Linked DNA regions of Rhodopseudomonas palustris. The protein of the gene in region 2 binds, or shares a complex with, the protein of the main gene of each other region. Links are inferred from orthologs where the notes say so. Each region holds a gene or a part of one and is shown on either strand. Other genes may lie near its edges.

The links. The genes of interacting proteins can lie anywhere in the genome.
Region 1: the proteins of accC (region 2) and accD are in contact, whole or in part, in a solved structure (PDB 8UXZ), measured with the Escherichia coli proteins. The link is inferred for Rhodopseudomonas palustris from one-to-one orthologs.

The regions. Positions count from the first base shown.
Region 1 is NZ_CP041387.1:4,863,621-4,869,378, forward strand. The notes cover bases 1-2,821. They hold accD (acetyl-CoA carboxylase, carboxyltransferase subunit beta), read right to left. Parts: upstream 1,994-2,821; coding sequence 1,007-1,993; downstream 1-1,006. Other genes in these bases: FLL57_RS22405 (bifunctional folylpolyglutamate synthase/dihydrofolate synthase), read right to left, coding at 1-1,010; trpA (tryptophan synthase subunit alpha), read right to left, coding at 2,102-2,821. Outside these bases: more of trpA, read right to left, coding at 2,822-2,938; trpB (tryptophan synthase subunit beta), read right to left, coding at 2,938-4,152; FLL57_RS22425 (phosphoribosylanthranilate isomerase), read right to left, coding at 4,166-4,807; FLL57_RS22430 (lipopolysaccharide assembly protein LapA domain-containing protein), read right to left, coding at 4,866-5,252.
Region 2 is NZ_CP041387.1:1,713,901-1,721,998, forward strand. Bases 2,393-5,326 are described here. They hold accC (acetyl-CoA carboxylase biotin carboxylase subunit), read right to left. Parts: upstream 4,569-5,326; coding sequence 3,216-4,568; downstream 2,393-3,215. Other genes in these bases: FLL57_RS07790 (sensor histidine kinase), read right to left, coding at 2,393-3,031; accB (acetyl-CoA carboxylase biotin carboxyl carrier protein), read right to left, coding at 4,678-5,178; aroQ (type II 3-dehydroquinate dehydratase), read right to left, coding at 5,221-5,326. In the rest of the region: FLL57_RS07780 (response regulator), read right to left, coding at 1-1,062; FLL57_RS07785 (response regulator), read right to left, coding at 1,059-1,502; more of FLL57_RS07790, read right to left, coding at 1,499-2,392; more of aroQ, read right to left, coding at 5,327-5,676; FLL57_RS07810 (hypothetical protein), read left to right, coding at 6,197-6,409; FLL57_RS07815 (cation diffusion facilitator family transporter), read left to right, coding at 6,751-7,704; FLL57_RS07820 (TetR/AcrR family transcriptional regulator C-terminal domain-containing protein), read left to right, coding at 7,701-8,098. UniProt on the Escherichia coli protein: This protein is a component of the acetyl coenzyme A carboxylase complex; first, biotin carboxylase catalyzes the carboxylation of the carrier protein and then the transcarboxylase transfers the carboxyl group to form malonyl-CoA.

The DNA of each region.
Region 1 (5,758 bases), 3.1 Mb from region 2 along the record:
TCTTCGAGGTCGCCCAGCGCTGCGGCGGCGACGCGTCCGCCGTCGGCATTGTGGCCGCCGTCGAGCCAAAGTTCGCAGCCGGCCGGTGCGTCATCGAGCAGTTTGCCGGACGTGATCCGCTGCATCCGCGCCGGCCACTCCGCCGCCAGCAGCCCGGCCTGGTAGGCGCTCTGCGGAATCGTGAAGTGCGATTGCGCCCGCAGCGTCGCGATCGCGAGGCCGGCATTGTCGATCTGATGCCGGCCGAACAGTTTGGGGGCGGTGAGATCGAGCAGGCCGCGTTCGTCCTGATAGGCGAGCCGGCCATGTTCGAGCTGGACGTGCCATTGCTGGCCGCAGGCGAACAGCGGGGCGCGCAGCCGCTTGGCCTCACGTTCGATCACTTCCATCGCCTCGTCGCGCTGCTCGGCGACGATCACCGGCGCGCCGCGGCGCAGGATGCCGGCCTTTTCGGCCGCGATGTCGGCGACGGTCGGCCCGAGAAACTCGGTGTGGTCGATGCTGATCGGCGTCAGCACGCAAGCGAGCGGATGCTCGATTACATTGGTGGCGTCGAGCCGGCCGCCGAGGCCGACTTCGAGCAGGGTGACATCGGCGGGATGCTGGGCGAACAGCCGCAGCGCCGCCGCGGTTTCGATCTCGAACAGCGTGATCGGCTCACCGGCATTGATGCGCTCGCAATCCGTCAGTGCCGCCAGCAGTTCGTCGTCGCGAACCAGCCGCCCGGCAATCCGGACGGTCTCGTTGACGCGGACCAGATGCGGCGAGGTGTAGGCGTGGACCTTCAGTCCTGCGGCTTCCAGGATCGCGCGCAGAAACGCGACGGTCGAGCCCTTGCCGTTGGTGCCGGCGACATGGATGACCGGCGGGAGCTTGCGCTCAGGATGGCCGAGCGCCGCGAGCAGCCGCTCGATCCGGCCGAGCGTGAGGTCGATCGCGACCGGATGCAGCCGCGCCAGGCGCGCGCGCAACTCGCCGAGCGAGGCCGGCGGCGCGGTGCCTTCGCTCACGCCTGCGGCGGGGCCGGCTGGGCCGGCGGCTCGGTGGGCGCCGGAGCCGCGGTCTTCTGCTCGGGGGCTTCGGCCTCCGGCTCGGCCTGGGTGACGGCTTCGGCCGGCGTCTCGACCGCGGTGGTGACGGTCAGCGCCGGCGACTTGGTCAGCAGCCGGCACAGCCGCGCCAGCGTGGAGCGCAGGTCGTGGCGATGCACCACCATGTCGACCATGCCGTGGTCTTTGAGATATTCGGCGCGCTGGAAGCCGTCGGGCAGCTTCTCGCGGATGGTCTGTTCGATCACGCGGGCGCCGGCAAAGCCGATCAGCGCACCCGGTTCGGCGATGTGGATGTCGCCGAGCATCGCGTAGGAGGCGGTGACGCCGCCGGTGGTCGGGTTGGTCAGCACCACGATGTAGGGCAGCTTGGCTTCGCGCAGCATCTGCACCGCCACGGTGGTGCGCGGCATCTGCATCAGCGACAGGATGCCTTCCTGCATCCGGGCGCCGCCGGAGGCCGCGAACATGATGAAGGGTGCGTGCTTTTCGACGGCGAGCTCCATGCCGCGGATGATCGCTTCGCCGGCCGCCATGCCGAGCGAGCCGCCCATGAAGTCGAAGTCCTGCACCGCGACCACGACCGGCGAAGTCTCGAGCTTGCCGAAGCCGACGCGCACCGCGTCATGGGCGCCGGTCTTGGTCCGGGCGTCCTTGATGCGGTCGGCGTATTTGCGCTCGTCGCGGAATTTCAGCGGGTCGGCCACCACTTCGGGCAACGCGACGTCGTACCAGGTCTCGTTGTCGAAGATCGACTTCAGGCGCGCCAATGCGCCCATCCGCATGTGATAGTTGGAGCCGGGAATGACGAACTGGTTCTGCTCGACGTCCTTGTAGAACACGAGCTGCCCGGTATCCGGACATTTGATCCAGAGGTTCTCCGGAGTCTCGCGCCGCAGAATGTTGCGGATCTTCGGACGGACGACGTTGGTCAACCAGTTCATGACGTGCTCCGCGCGTCGCCCACAAGGCGCCGCCTGGGTTCATGGCGTTGTCAGGATATGGCGGCGGGGCACGGCCCCGTCCAGACCACCGTCCTGCTTCGATCGCTGCTATTCCGCAGCCTGTTTCGCACCGCGAACGCCGGCCGCCAGCGAGGCGACCAGATCCGCCACCGCACCGACCGTGGCCTTGGTGGCGCGGCCTTCGGCGTCGAGGCTGGCCTTGAGCGCATCGATCAGCGCCGAGCCCACCACTGCGCCGTTCGCCTGCGCGGCGATCGCCTGCGCCGCATCCGGCGTGCGGATGCCGAAGCCGACGCAGACCGGCAGGTTGGTGTGACGCTTGATCCGCTGCACCGCTGCGCCGACCGCCGAGGCGTCCGCCGCGGCCGATCCGGTGATGCCGGTGATCGAGACGTAATAGACGAAGCCCGAAGTGTTGGCGAGCACCGCCGGCAACCGCTTTTCGTCGGTGGTCGGGGTGGCGAGGCGGATGAAGTTGAGCCCGGCCTTCATCGCCGGCAGGCACAGCTCCTCGTCCTCTTCCGGCGGCAGGTCGACGATGATCAGGCCGTCGACGCCGGCCGCCTTGGCATCCGCCAGGAAGGCATCGACGCCGTAGATGTAGATCGGGTTGTAGTACCCCATCAGCACCAGCGGGGTGGCGTTGTCGGTGGCGCGGAAGTCGCGGACCAGCGCCAGCGTCTTCTTCAGCGTGGTGCCGGCCTTCAGGGCGCGCAGGCCGGCGGCCTGGATCGCCGGACCGTCAGCCATCGGATCGGTGAACGGCATGCCGATCTCGATCACGTCGGCGCCTGCGGCCGGCAGCGCCTTGAGGATCTGCAGCGAGGTGTCGAGATCGGGATCGCCCGCCATCACGAAGGTGACGAGTGCCGGGCGGCCCTGCTGCTTCAGCTCGGTGAAGCGGGTGTCGATGCGGGTGGTCATCAGAATTGGCCCCCGAGATGTTCGGCGACCGAGGCGAGATCCTTGTCGCCGCGGCCGGACATGTTGACGACCATCAGGTGATCCTTCGGCAGCTTCGGCGCGAGGTCTGCGACCTTGGCGAGCGCGTGGCTCGGCTCCAGCGCCGGGATGATTCCTTCCAGTCGACAGCACAGCTTGAAGGCGTCGAGCGCTTCGGTGTCGGTGGCGGACAGGAATTTGACCCGTCCGACGTCGTTCAGCCAGGAATGCTCCGGGCCGACGCCCGGATAGTCGAGGCCGGCGGAGATCGAATGCGCTTCCTCGATCTGGCCGTCCGCATCCATCAACAGGTAGGTGCGGTTGCCGTGCAGCACGCCCGGCTTGCCACCGGCGATCGAGGCCGCATGCAGCTTGTCGAGGCCGTGGCCTGCGGCTTCGACGCCGTAGATCGCGACGCCCGGATCGTCCAGGAACGGATGGAACAGGCCCATCGCGTTGGAGCCGCCGCCGATGCAGGCGATCAGCGAGTCCGGCAGGCGGCCTTCGGCCTGCATGATCTGCTCGCGGACTTCCTGGCCGATCACCGCCTGGAAGTCGCGCACCATCATCGGATAGGGATGCGGACCGGCCACGGTACCGATGCAGTAGAAGGTGTCGTGGACGTTGGTGACCCAGTCACGCAGCGCCTCGTTCATCGCGTCCTTCAGCGTATTGGCGCCGGAGGTGACGGGGCGGACTTCGGCACCGAGCGCCTTCATCCGCAGCACGTTGGGCTGCTGGCGTTCGACGTCGACCGCCCCCATGAACACCACGCATTCGAGACCGAACTTGGCGCACATCGTCGCGGTGGCGACGCCGTGCATGCCGGCGCCGGTCTCTGCGATCACCCGCGGCTTGCCCATGCGCTTGGCCAGCATGATCTGGCCGAGCACGTTGTTCACCTTGTGGGCGCCGGTGTGGTTGAGGTCTTCACGCTTGAAGTAGATCTTGGCGCCGCCGAAATGCTCGGTCAGCCGCTCGGCGAAATAAAGCGCCGAGGGACGTCCGACATAGTGCTTGAGATGGCTGTCCATCTCGGCGCGGAATGCCGGGTCGACCTTGGCTTCCGCATAGGCCTTTTCCAGATCGAGGATCAGCGGCATCAGCGTCTCGGCGACGAAGCGGCCGCCATAGATGCCGAAATGCCCGCGCTCGTCGGGGCCGGACCGGAAGGAATTCGGCAAAGCTTGGTTCATGTCAGCTCTTGGGTTAGGCCGCGCGGGCGGCGCGGATGAAGTCGCGGATCAGATCCGGGTCCTTTTCGCCGGGTGAGGTTTCCACCCCCGACGAGACGTCGATTCCGTGGGCGCGCGTCACCCGCAGCGCTTCGGCGACATTGCCGGCATTGATACCGCCGGAGACCAGGAACGGCAGTTTGAGATCGACGCCGTCGAGGAGCTTCCAGTCGAACGCGGTGCCGAGACCGCCGGGCCGGGTGGCGTCCTTCGGCGGCCGTGCGTCGAACAGGATGCGGTCGGCGACTGCGGCGTAGTCCGGCAGCACCGCCAGATCGTCCGGGCCGGCCACCGCGATCGCCTTCATCACCGGCAGGCCGTAGATCCGCTTGATCGAACGCACCCGCTCCGGGCTCTCGCTGCCGTGGAATTGCAGCCAGTTCGGCCGAAGCTGCTCGACGATGGCGTCGAGCAGGTCGTCGTCGGCATCGACGGTGAGCGCGACCTTGGCGGCGCGGCTGCGGACTTGACGGCCGAGCGCATCGGCGAAGTCGATGTCGAGGTGGCGCGGTGAAGCGGGAAAGAACACGAAGCCGACCATGTCGGCGCCGGCTTCGACCGCTGCTTCAAGGGTGTCGGCGGTCGTCAGACCGCAGATTTTCACGATTGTGGCCATGGGTGTGCGCTGAGTCTGGGTTGCCGGCGCGCCAAGGCGCCGCAGAGAATGCGCAGTCTTACAACGTCGCGCGGGACTTGTCGCGCCCGGAGCCGGTGGAACCGCTCTCGAGCAGCAGCCGGCGCGGCTCGCTCTGCGCCGGTGTGGCGAGGCCGGCGCGCAGGCTGGCAAGCTGGTTCTGGGCTTCGATCGCTTCGGCCTGATGCCGGCGGGCGGCGCGACGCCATCGCCGTTGTCCGAACCAGGTGGCGATGCCGCCGACGATGACGCCGATGATCGCCACCGCGATGATCACCACGAACAGCGGCAGCCGGATGTGGCCGAGCGGATTGGTGGGGTCGAGCGGGTCGAACGAAACGTCGACCATGTGGCGGTTGGCGACCGCGAACACCACGAGGATCAAACCGAGCGGGATCAGCACCAGGGCCGTCAGGAATTTCTGCATGTCATTCGCTCGCCTGGCTCGGCAATGGGGCGTCGCGCTACGCTGTGTCGCTGGTTGGGGCGCCGTCGCCGCTGTCGCGGTTCAGGCGCTCACGCATTTCCTTGCCGGTCTTGAAAAACGGCACGGTTTTCTGCTCGACCGGTACATGCGCCCCGGTGCGCGGATTGCGCCCGGCCCGTGCCGGACGATGCTTCACCGAGAATGCGCCGAAGCCGCGCAGTTCCACCCGATCACCCCGCGCCAACGCATCGACGATTTCATCGAGGATCGCGTTGACGATGTTCTCGACGTCCCGCTGATACAGGTGCGGGTTGTGCTCGGCGATACGCTGAACGAGTTCGGATTTGATCATCGAGGATTTGGTCCGTGCGTGCGGACCGCCATTTCCGTGAAAATGCCGTGAACTGTCAAGACGCTAAATCGGACAGACGGCACCGGGAAGCGCGCCCTGGCGGCGTCAGCGAACCGGCTTTCAGGGTCAAAATACCGCAAGGGCTGCACGCCCC
Region 2 (8,098 bases):
GGCGGGGGCATTGGCGCGGCGGAAGCGCAGCACCATTCGCGTGCCGGCATGATTGGGGTCGCGCTCGACATCGGCTTCCAGTTTGGCGGCCATTGCGCTGACGATGCGCTGGCCCATGCCGGTCGACTGCGGGTTGGCCTTGACGTTGAGACCGACGCCGTCGTCGGAGATCACCAGTTCGAGGTCATCGCGGTCGGCCTTCAGCTCGACATGGATCGGCCCCTTGCCCTCCGGGTAGGCGTATTTGACCGCGTTCATCACCAGTTCGTTGACGATGATGCCGATCGCCACCGCACGGTCCGGATCGGTTTCGACCGGCTCCGCCGACAGTGTCAGCCGTGACATCCGGTTACCCTCGGCCGAGCGCCGCAGATCTTCCAGCAGGGCCTCGAGGTACTGGTTGAGCATCACGCTCTTGAGATCGTGCGAGGTGTAGAGCCGGCGGTGCACCTGCGCCACCGCGGCGACACGGCCCATCGCGTTGGTCAGCGCCGCCTTGACCTCGTCCTGCTTGCTGGAAGATGCCTGCAGATGCAGCAGCGAGGCGATGATCTGCAGCGAATTGCCGACGCGGTGGTTGACTTCGCGCAGCAGCACTTCGCGTTCGGCGGCGAGGGCGGCGTAGCGGTCGCGCGACGCGCGCACTTCAGCCTCGGCATCGTCGCGGGCCTTGCGCACCATCGCCTGCTTCAGCGCCTGATCGGCGGCGACCTGGAGCAGCGGCACGAACTCGCCCTGTGTGTCCTTCACCAGATAGTCGTCGGCGCCGGCCTTCAGCGCGGTCACCGCGATCTTGGAATCCTGCGAGGCGGTGACGAACACCACCGGCGGCGGGTCGGGAATCGACTGAATCTGCTCCAACGTCTCCAGCCCGTCGAGGCCGGGCATGTACTGGTCGAGCGCGATCACGTCGATGCCGCCCTGGCGCAGCCGTTCCAGCCCGGCTTCGCCGCTCAGCACGTGTTCGACGCAGAAGCCCTGCCGCTGCAGGCCACGCGAGACGAGGCGACCGAGCGCCTCGTCGTCGTCGATATAGAGCAGGGTCGGCTTGGCGTCTGTCATGGAGCGTCGGGTTGCGGGACCTGGATGACCGAGAAGAACAGGCCGAGTTGGCGGATCGCGTTGGCGAAGCTCTCGTAGTTCACCGGCTTGGTGATGTAGACGTTGCAGCCGAGTTCGTAGCAGCGCTTGATCTCGTGCGCGTCGTCGGTTGTCGTCAAGACCACCACCGGGGTCGTCTTGAGATGATCATTTTCCTTGATCCGCCGCAGGATGTCGATGCCGCTGGCATCGGGCAGGTTGAGGTCGAGCAGCACCAGCAGGGCGCGATGCTTGTGTTCGATGCCGGTGCCGTCGCTGCCGAACAGATAATTCAGCGCGGCCGTCCCCGAGGTGAACGGGATGATCTCGTTGTTGACGCCGGAGCGGCGGATATTCCGCTCGATCAGACGGGCATGCCCCTCGTCGTCCTCGATCATGATGATGGTGACAGGGTTACTCATGCGCGCTGTTCCTGACTCTTGTTTGCCGTCCATCGGGCCGGCAGGGTGATGGTGAAGGTCGAGCCTTCGCCGAGTGCGGAAGAAACCGACATGGTGCCGCCCAGCCGCCGCACCAGGGCTCGCACATGGGCGAGCCCGATCCCTTGGCCGGGCCGATCCTGTGTACCGGCGCGGCGAAAAAGATCAAAGATTCTCTGGTGGTCCTTCGGATCAATCCCCCGGCCATTGTCCGCGATCTCGAAGATCACGAAGCCCAGCTTCTGCCGGCCTCGGATCACGATGTCGCCCGGCACGCCATCTTTCAGATATTTCAGGGCGTTATCGATGAGATTGGAGAAAATCTGTTCAAGCGCCAGACGGTCGCTGACGATCTCCGGCAATGGTTCGATCCGGATCTGAGCGTCGGCCTCGGCGGCCTGATGCGCCACGGTGGAGGCGATGTTTTCGATCAACTCTCGGGTGTCGATCCGCACCGGCTGGAACTGGCGGCGCCCTTCGCGGGTGAGATTCAGGATGGCGCTGATCAGGCGGTCCATCTTGCCGATCGAGGATTTGATGAAGCCGAGCGCTTCGGTGAAATCCTCGGAGAGCTGACGGTCGGCCGGCTCCAGTTCCGGCTCGCCGTCGCTGTCGGCATTGGCGGCGCTCTGCTTGCCGGCGACTTCCCGGCTCAGCGTGGCGATGCGGCGGAAGATGTCGCTGCGCAGCTCTTCCAGCTCGCTGGTGAAGCCCATGATGTTGACCAGCGGCGAGCGCAGATCGTGGCTGACGATGTAGGCGAAGCGCTGGATCTCCTCATTGGCCTCGCGCAGGTCGGTGGTCCGCTCCTGGACGGTGGATTCGAGGTTGAGATTGTTCTCACGAAGCTGCGTTTCGGCCTCGTCGCGCGCTCGCGCGGAGCGGCGGACCAGGAAGATCGACATCCCGGCGAGCACCAGCACCAACCCGGAGCCGGTCGTGGTGATGATGGTGGCGAGTGCCTGGCTGCGGTCGGCGGCAGTGGTGCGCTCCGAGAACAGCCGGTTTTCCTCCTGGCGCATCGCGGTCAGCGCGGAAGTCAGGATGTCCATGGCACGGCGGCCATCAATGTCGCGCAGCAACTGCAAGGCGTCATTGATCCGGTCCTGCTGCGCAAGGGCGATGACCTGACGAAACCGTTCGATTCGGGCGGTGGCGGAGGCGATCGCCTCGTCGATGAACGGGACCTGCGCGGTATTGTCGGCGACGAAGTCGCGAAGCCGCTTCAGTCGCGGCACGACATCGGACGCGGCTTCCTCGAATTGAGCAATCAGGTCGTCCTGGCGGGTCAGCACATAGCCGCGTTCGGCGCTTTCTGCGCGGCGGAGCTGCAGTTGCGCCAGCGCGATCTGGTTCTGGACTTCGAGGGTGTGGGCGACCCAGGCGTTGTCCTCGCGCGCCTTCTGCAGCCAGTACACCGACGCGATGCTGATAGCGACCAGCACGGCGAACGACAGCGACAAAAGGGCGATCTGGGCAAAAGAGCGCTTCCGCGCGGATTCAGGCGTCACCGCGCGTCTCCAGCACCTAAGAAACCAACCAAGCCATCCCCCAGGCGTGTCACAAAGCAGAGCTCTAAACGCTTTATAACGCGGGCGAAGGCGTTCGGTTCCCGAGGAACTGAGTTTTATCCTCCATGCTCAGAAGCGAGCCGGCGGATCGCGCGAAGCTATGCCGATGGACGAGGCTGCCGCGTCAACCCTGCGGGACTCCCGAGGCCAGATACTGCTCGAGCCAATGGATATGGTAATCGCCGTCGATGATCGAGGGCTCTCGCACCAGCGCGCGGAACAGAGGCAGTGTGGTTTCAACCCCGTCCACCACCATCTCGTCCAACGCCCGGCGGAGCCGCATCAGGCATTCGCCCCGCGTCTTGCCGTGGACGATCAGCTTACCGACCAGAGAGTCGTAGTAGGGGGGGATCGTATAGCCTTGGAATACCGCTGAATCGATCCGGATGCCGAGGCCCCCCGGCGGATGGTAGCGCGCGATCTTGCCCGGAGACGGGCGGAAGGTCACCGGGTTCTCGGCGTTGACCCGGCACTCGATGGCATGGCCGTTGAGGGTGATCTCATCCTGGGTCACAGGCAGATCGCCGCCGGCGGCGATGCGGATCTGCTCCAGCACAAGATCGATACCGGTGATCATTTCGGTCACCGGATGCTCGACCTGAATGCGGGTGTTCATTTCGATGAAGTAGAACTCGCCATCCTCGTAAAGAAACTCGATCGTGCCGACGCCGAGGTACTGCATGTCCTGCATCGCCTTGGCGCAGATCCCGCCGATCCGGGCGCGCGCCTCGGCGCTGATTACCGGTGAGGGGCTTTCCTCCCACACCTTCTGATGCCGGCGCTGCAGAGAGCAGTCGCGCTCTCCGAGATGGATTGCGCCGCCGCGCCCGTCGCCAAGGATCTGGATCTCGATGTGACGTGGCTTCTGCAGGTACTTTTCCAGATAGACCGAGGCGTCGCCGAACGCTGCTTTGGCTTCGTTACCGGCAGTTGAGATCGCCAGCGCCAGATCGTCGGCGGTGTGGGCGACCTTCATGCCGCGGCCGCCGCCGCCCGCCGCCGCCTTGACCAGCACCGGGAAGCCGATCGCCTGGGCGATCGCCATCGCGTCATCATCCGGGCCGACCGCGCCGTCGGAGCCGGGCACGACTGGGATACCGAGACGTTTGGCGGTCTTCTTGGCCTCGATCTTGTCGCCCATCAGCCGGATGTGTTCGGCCTTGGGGCCGATGAAGTGCAGATTGTGATCGGCGAGGATTTCGGCGAAGCGGGCGTTTTCGGACAGGAAGCCGTAGCCGGGATGCACCGCATCGGCACCGGTGATCTCGCAAGCGGCGAGCAGTGCCGGGACGTTGAGATAGCTGTCCTTGGACGGCGGTGGGCCGATGCATACGCTTTCGTCGGCGAGGCGGACGTGCATGGCGTCGGCGTCGGCGGTGGAGTGGATCGCGACCGTGGCGATGCCCAGCTCCTTGCAGGCGCGCAGCACGCGCAGGGCGATCTCGCCGCGATTAGCTATCAGGATCTTGTCAAACATTGGGGCCGCCAGGTTGAGAGGCCAACAGGAGGCGAATGGGCGAGTGGCGAATGGCGAACAGGTGAGGCGCGGCCTCCGCGCTCATTCGCCACTCGCCAACCGCTACTCGCTATTCAATTACGACCAGCGGTTCGCCGAATTCGACCGGCTGGCCGTCTTCGACGAGGATCTGGGTTACGACGCCGGCCTTCGGCGAGGGGATCTGGTTCATGGTCTTCATCGCCTCGACGATGAACAGGGTCTCGCCGACCGAGACCCGGCTGCCGATGTCGATGAACGGTTTGGCGCCAGGCTCCGGAGCGAAATACACCGTGCCGACCATCGGCGAGGTCACCACGCCTGGATGCTTGGCAAGATCGATCGTCGCCGTTTCGATCGAGGCCGCCGCCACCGCCATGGTGGTCGGTGCCGACGCATAAGCAGCCGGGACCGCCGCAGCGATGCTGACGTTGCGAGCGACGCGCACACGCAGACCCGCCCGTTCGATCTCGATTTCGGTCAGATTGGTCTCGTCCAGCAGCACCGCGAGTTCGCGGATCAGGCTGCTGTCGTCGGTCGCCGGTGCGGTAGTCGGCTCGGCGGCGGGTTTCTCTGCAGGCTGGCGGGCCATGATATGTCGATCCAGATGTCTTGAGTGAACGGGCGGGCGGGGTCAGGCCGTGGCGCTGGTGCCGAGTTTGGCGGCGAGGCCGGCGATGGCCAGCCGGTAACCGTCGATGCCGAAGCCGCACAGGCTGGCGAACGCGGCCTTCGCAATGAAGGAGTGGTGACGGAAGTCCTCACGCGCAAATACGTTGGAAACATGGACTTCCACCGTCGGGATCTGCACGCCGATCAGAGCGTCGTGCAGTGCGATCGAGGTGTGGGTGTAACCCCCGGCGTTGATCACGATGCCTGCCGCCTTGTCGTTGCGCGCCTGATGAATCCAGTCGATCAACTCGCCTTCGCGATTGGATTGCCGGCACACCGCGAGCAGGCCGAAGCCGGCCGCCGTCTCGGTGCACAGTCTCTCGACATCGGCCAGCGTGGCGCGACCGTAGATTTCCGGCTCACGGGTCCCGAGCAGATTCAAGTTCGGGCCGTTCAGCACGTAAATCGTCTGAGCCATCGAAAATTCCGGCAATATTTGCGAATCTGATCCAGCCGAGCGGGGCAAGCCTCCGCAGCGACTGTCGGAATCCGGCGAAACTCACCTGATTGCGGGCGTTATAGGTAACCTCGGGGCTGAGGGGAAGCCTGAACACCTCTCGGCGCGGATGAAATGCCTGATGCTTTGGGCGAGGGGGGATGCCCAACCAGCAGGAATCGTTTGCAATCGGCGGGCTCTGTTCGATCTGCGGTGCGTCGTTGCGCGTTTGGCCGGAAGCTGTATCGGGGCACTTGCTTGTCCGATTCTGCAGTCCCGCGTGGTCGAAAGTTCCGTGCATCGGTGTTCTCGGAGTTTTGTTTTGTCGTGCCGTCACAAACGGACTAGACTTAACAAGGTGAGGATCGGTGCGACCCTGTATTTGCGACCGTGCAAGTGGGGCGCTGTCTCCCGGATCCATCCGCTCGCGGCCCGTCAGCCTGAACCAGCCACGTGAGCGGTTCAGGTGCCTTCGCGCCGCGAGTCTCCAACCGGAGGCGTCATGGCTCGCTACATCGTGCGATTTATGAAGGGCATCCTCGGCGAGAACGGACGTCACGAGGAAATCTGCCAGGGCCTGCTCGAGGTCGACGCCGAGAACAGCGACGGTGCGATTGAACTTGCCAAGCAGCGGTTCTGCGAACAGGAACGGCTGCCGGAATGGTCGCTCCACGCTGACCGTGTCGACGTCGCCGAAACCGAGTTTCCGTCCTAGACCTTGCTGAAATTCGCATCCGAACATGATGAGACGCGGGCGGTTGCCGGACTTTCGGGCACAACTTTGCTCGCCTCCGGGCAGGTGCCGGAAGACCGTCATCTCTGCGTCCGGACAACGCGGGATCGTACGGTTGCGGGTGTAATCTCTACAGTGTAGAAATTGGCGACCGTCAGCGGCTGACAGCGTTGCGAAAGCTGCTGACGGTGTTGTCGCGACACGTTTCGCGATCCTCAATCAGGCTCTTGGCCGGAACGCCGGTCTTCACCCGTCTGCACCATACGCGGACGCGCGTGTCCGAGGGCTCAATCGCGACGCGCGGCTCGGACTGCGAGCGAATTATGAGCGGACTGCTCTCTATTTTTGATTTGTCAGACGAACGCGGCGTGTTGAGAACGTCGATCGCCGTGACCTTCGCGATTTCGTTTCTCGGGATCGGCTTCGGCCTGTTCTCGGGATCGTTCTCGATCGTGTTCGACGGGGTGTATTCCCTGATCGATGCCGGCATGAGCTTGCTGTCGCTGATCGTCGTCAACCTGATCACCTCCTACGCGGTGGCGGATCATCTGTCGCGCAAGCTCAGGGAGCGTTTTTCGTTCGGCCTCTGGCACCTCGAGCCGATGGTGCTCGGGCTGAACGGAACCTTGCTGATCAGTGCGGCGCTCTACGCGCTGGTCACGGCCATCGGCAGCCTGCTGAGCGGCGGGCGTGATCTGGAATTCGGTTCGGCGCTGGTTTACGCAGCCGTGACGGTGATCGCATGCGCGGGAATCGCAGCCGTCGAATGGCGCGCCAATCGCAAGATCGGATCGGAGTTCGTTCGCCTCGACGTGCGCGGCTGGATCATGTCGGCCGGCATCAGCGCCGCGCTGCTGATCGCCTTCATGATCGGTCTGGCGGTGCAGGGGACGTCATGGCAGTGGATTTCGCCCTACATCGATCCGGCGGTTCTGGCGGTGGTGTGTGTGCTCATCATTCCGCTTCCGATCTCGACTGTCCGCCATGCGCTCGCAGACATCTTTCTGGTCACGCCGATCGATCTCAAGAAGCACTTGGACACTGTCGCGACGGCTTTCGTCGAGAAGCACGGCTTCATCTCCTATCGCGCCTATGTGGCGCGTGTCGGCCGCTCGAAGGAGATCGAGCTCTACTTCATCGTTCCCGCCGAGGCACCGGCGCGAACCATCGGCGAGTGGGACGCATTGCGCGACGAGATCGGAGATCTGGTCGGCGACGACGGACCGAACCGCTGGCTGACCGTCGTCTTCACGGGTGATCCTGAATGGGCAGAATGACGTCGACCGCGGATATCAAGCTGCAGATCAAAACGCGTGCGAGCTCCGGGCCGCGTGGTCTTTCGAAGGACACGATCGTCGATACGGCCGTGAGCTTGATGGAGGAGATCGGGGACTCCGCCTTCAGTCTGCGCAAACTCGGCGAGAGGGTGGGCTGCGATCCGATGGCGATCGTCTATCACTTCAAGAGCAAGGACGGGGTGTATCGTGCGATGGCAGACGCCCTGGTGGCGAAGCTGTCGCCGGTCGGCAGCGACCAGCCCTGGCAGGATCGGCTCCGCACCCATGCGCGCGATCATCGCGCACTGGCGCTCCGATATCCTCACACGTTCCCCCTGCTGCAAAGATTCTTCAACACGGGGGTCTCGGACTTTCCGCATATCGAGATGGTGCA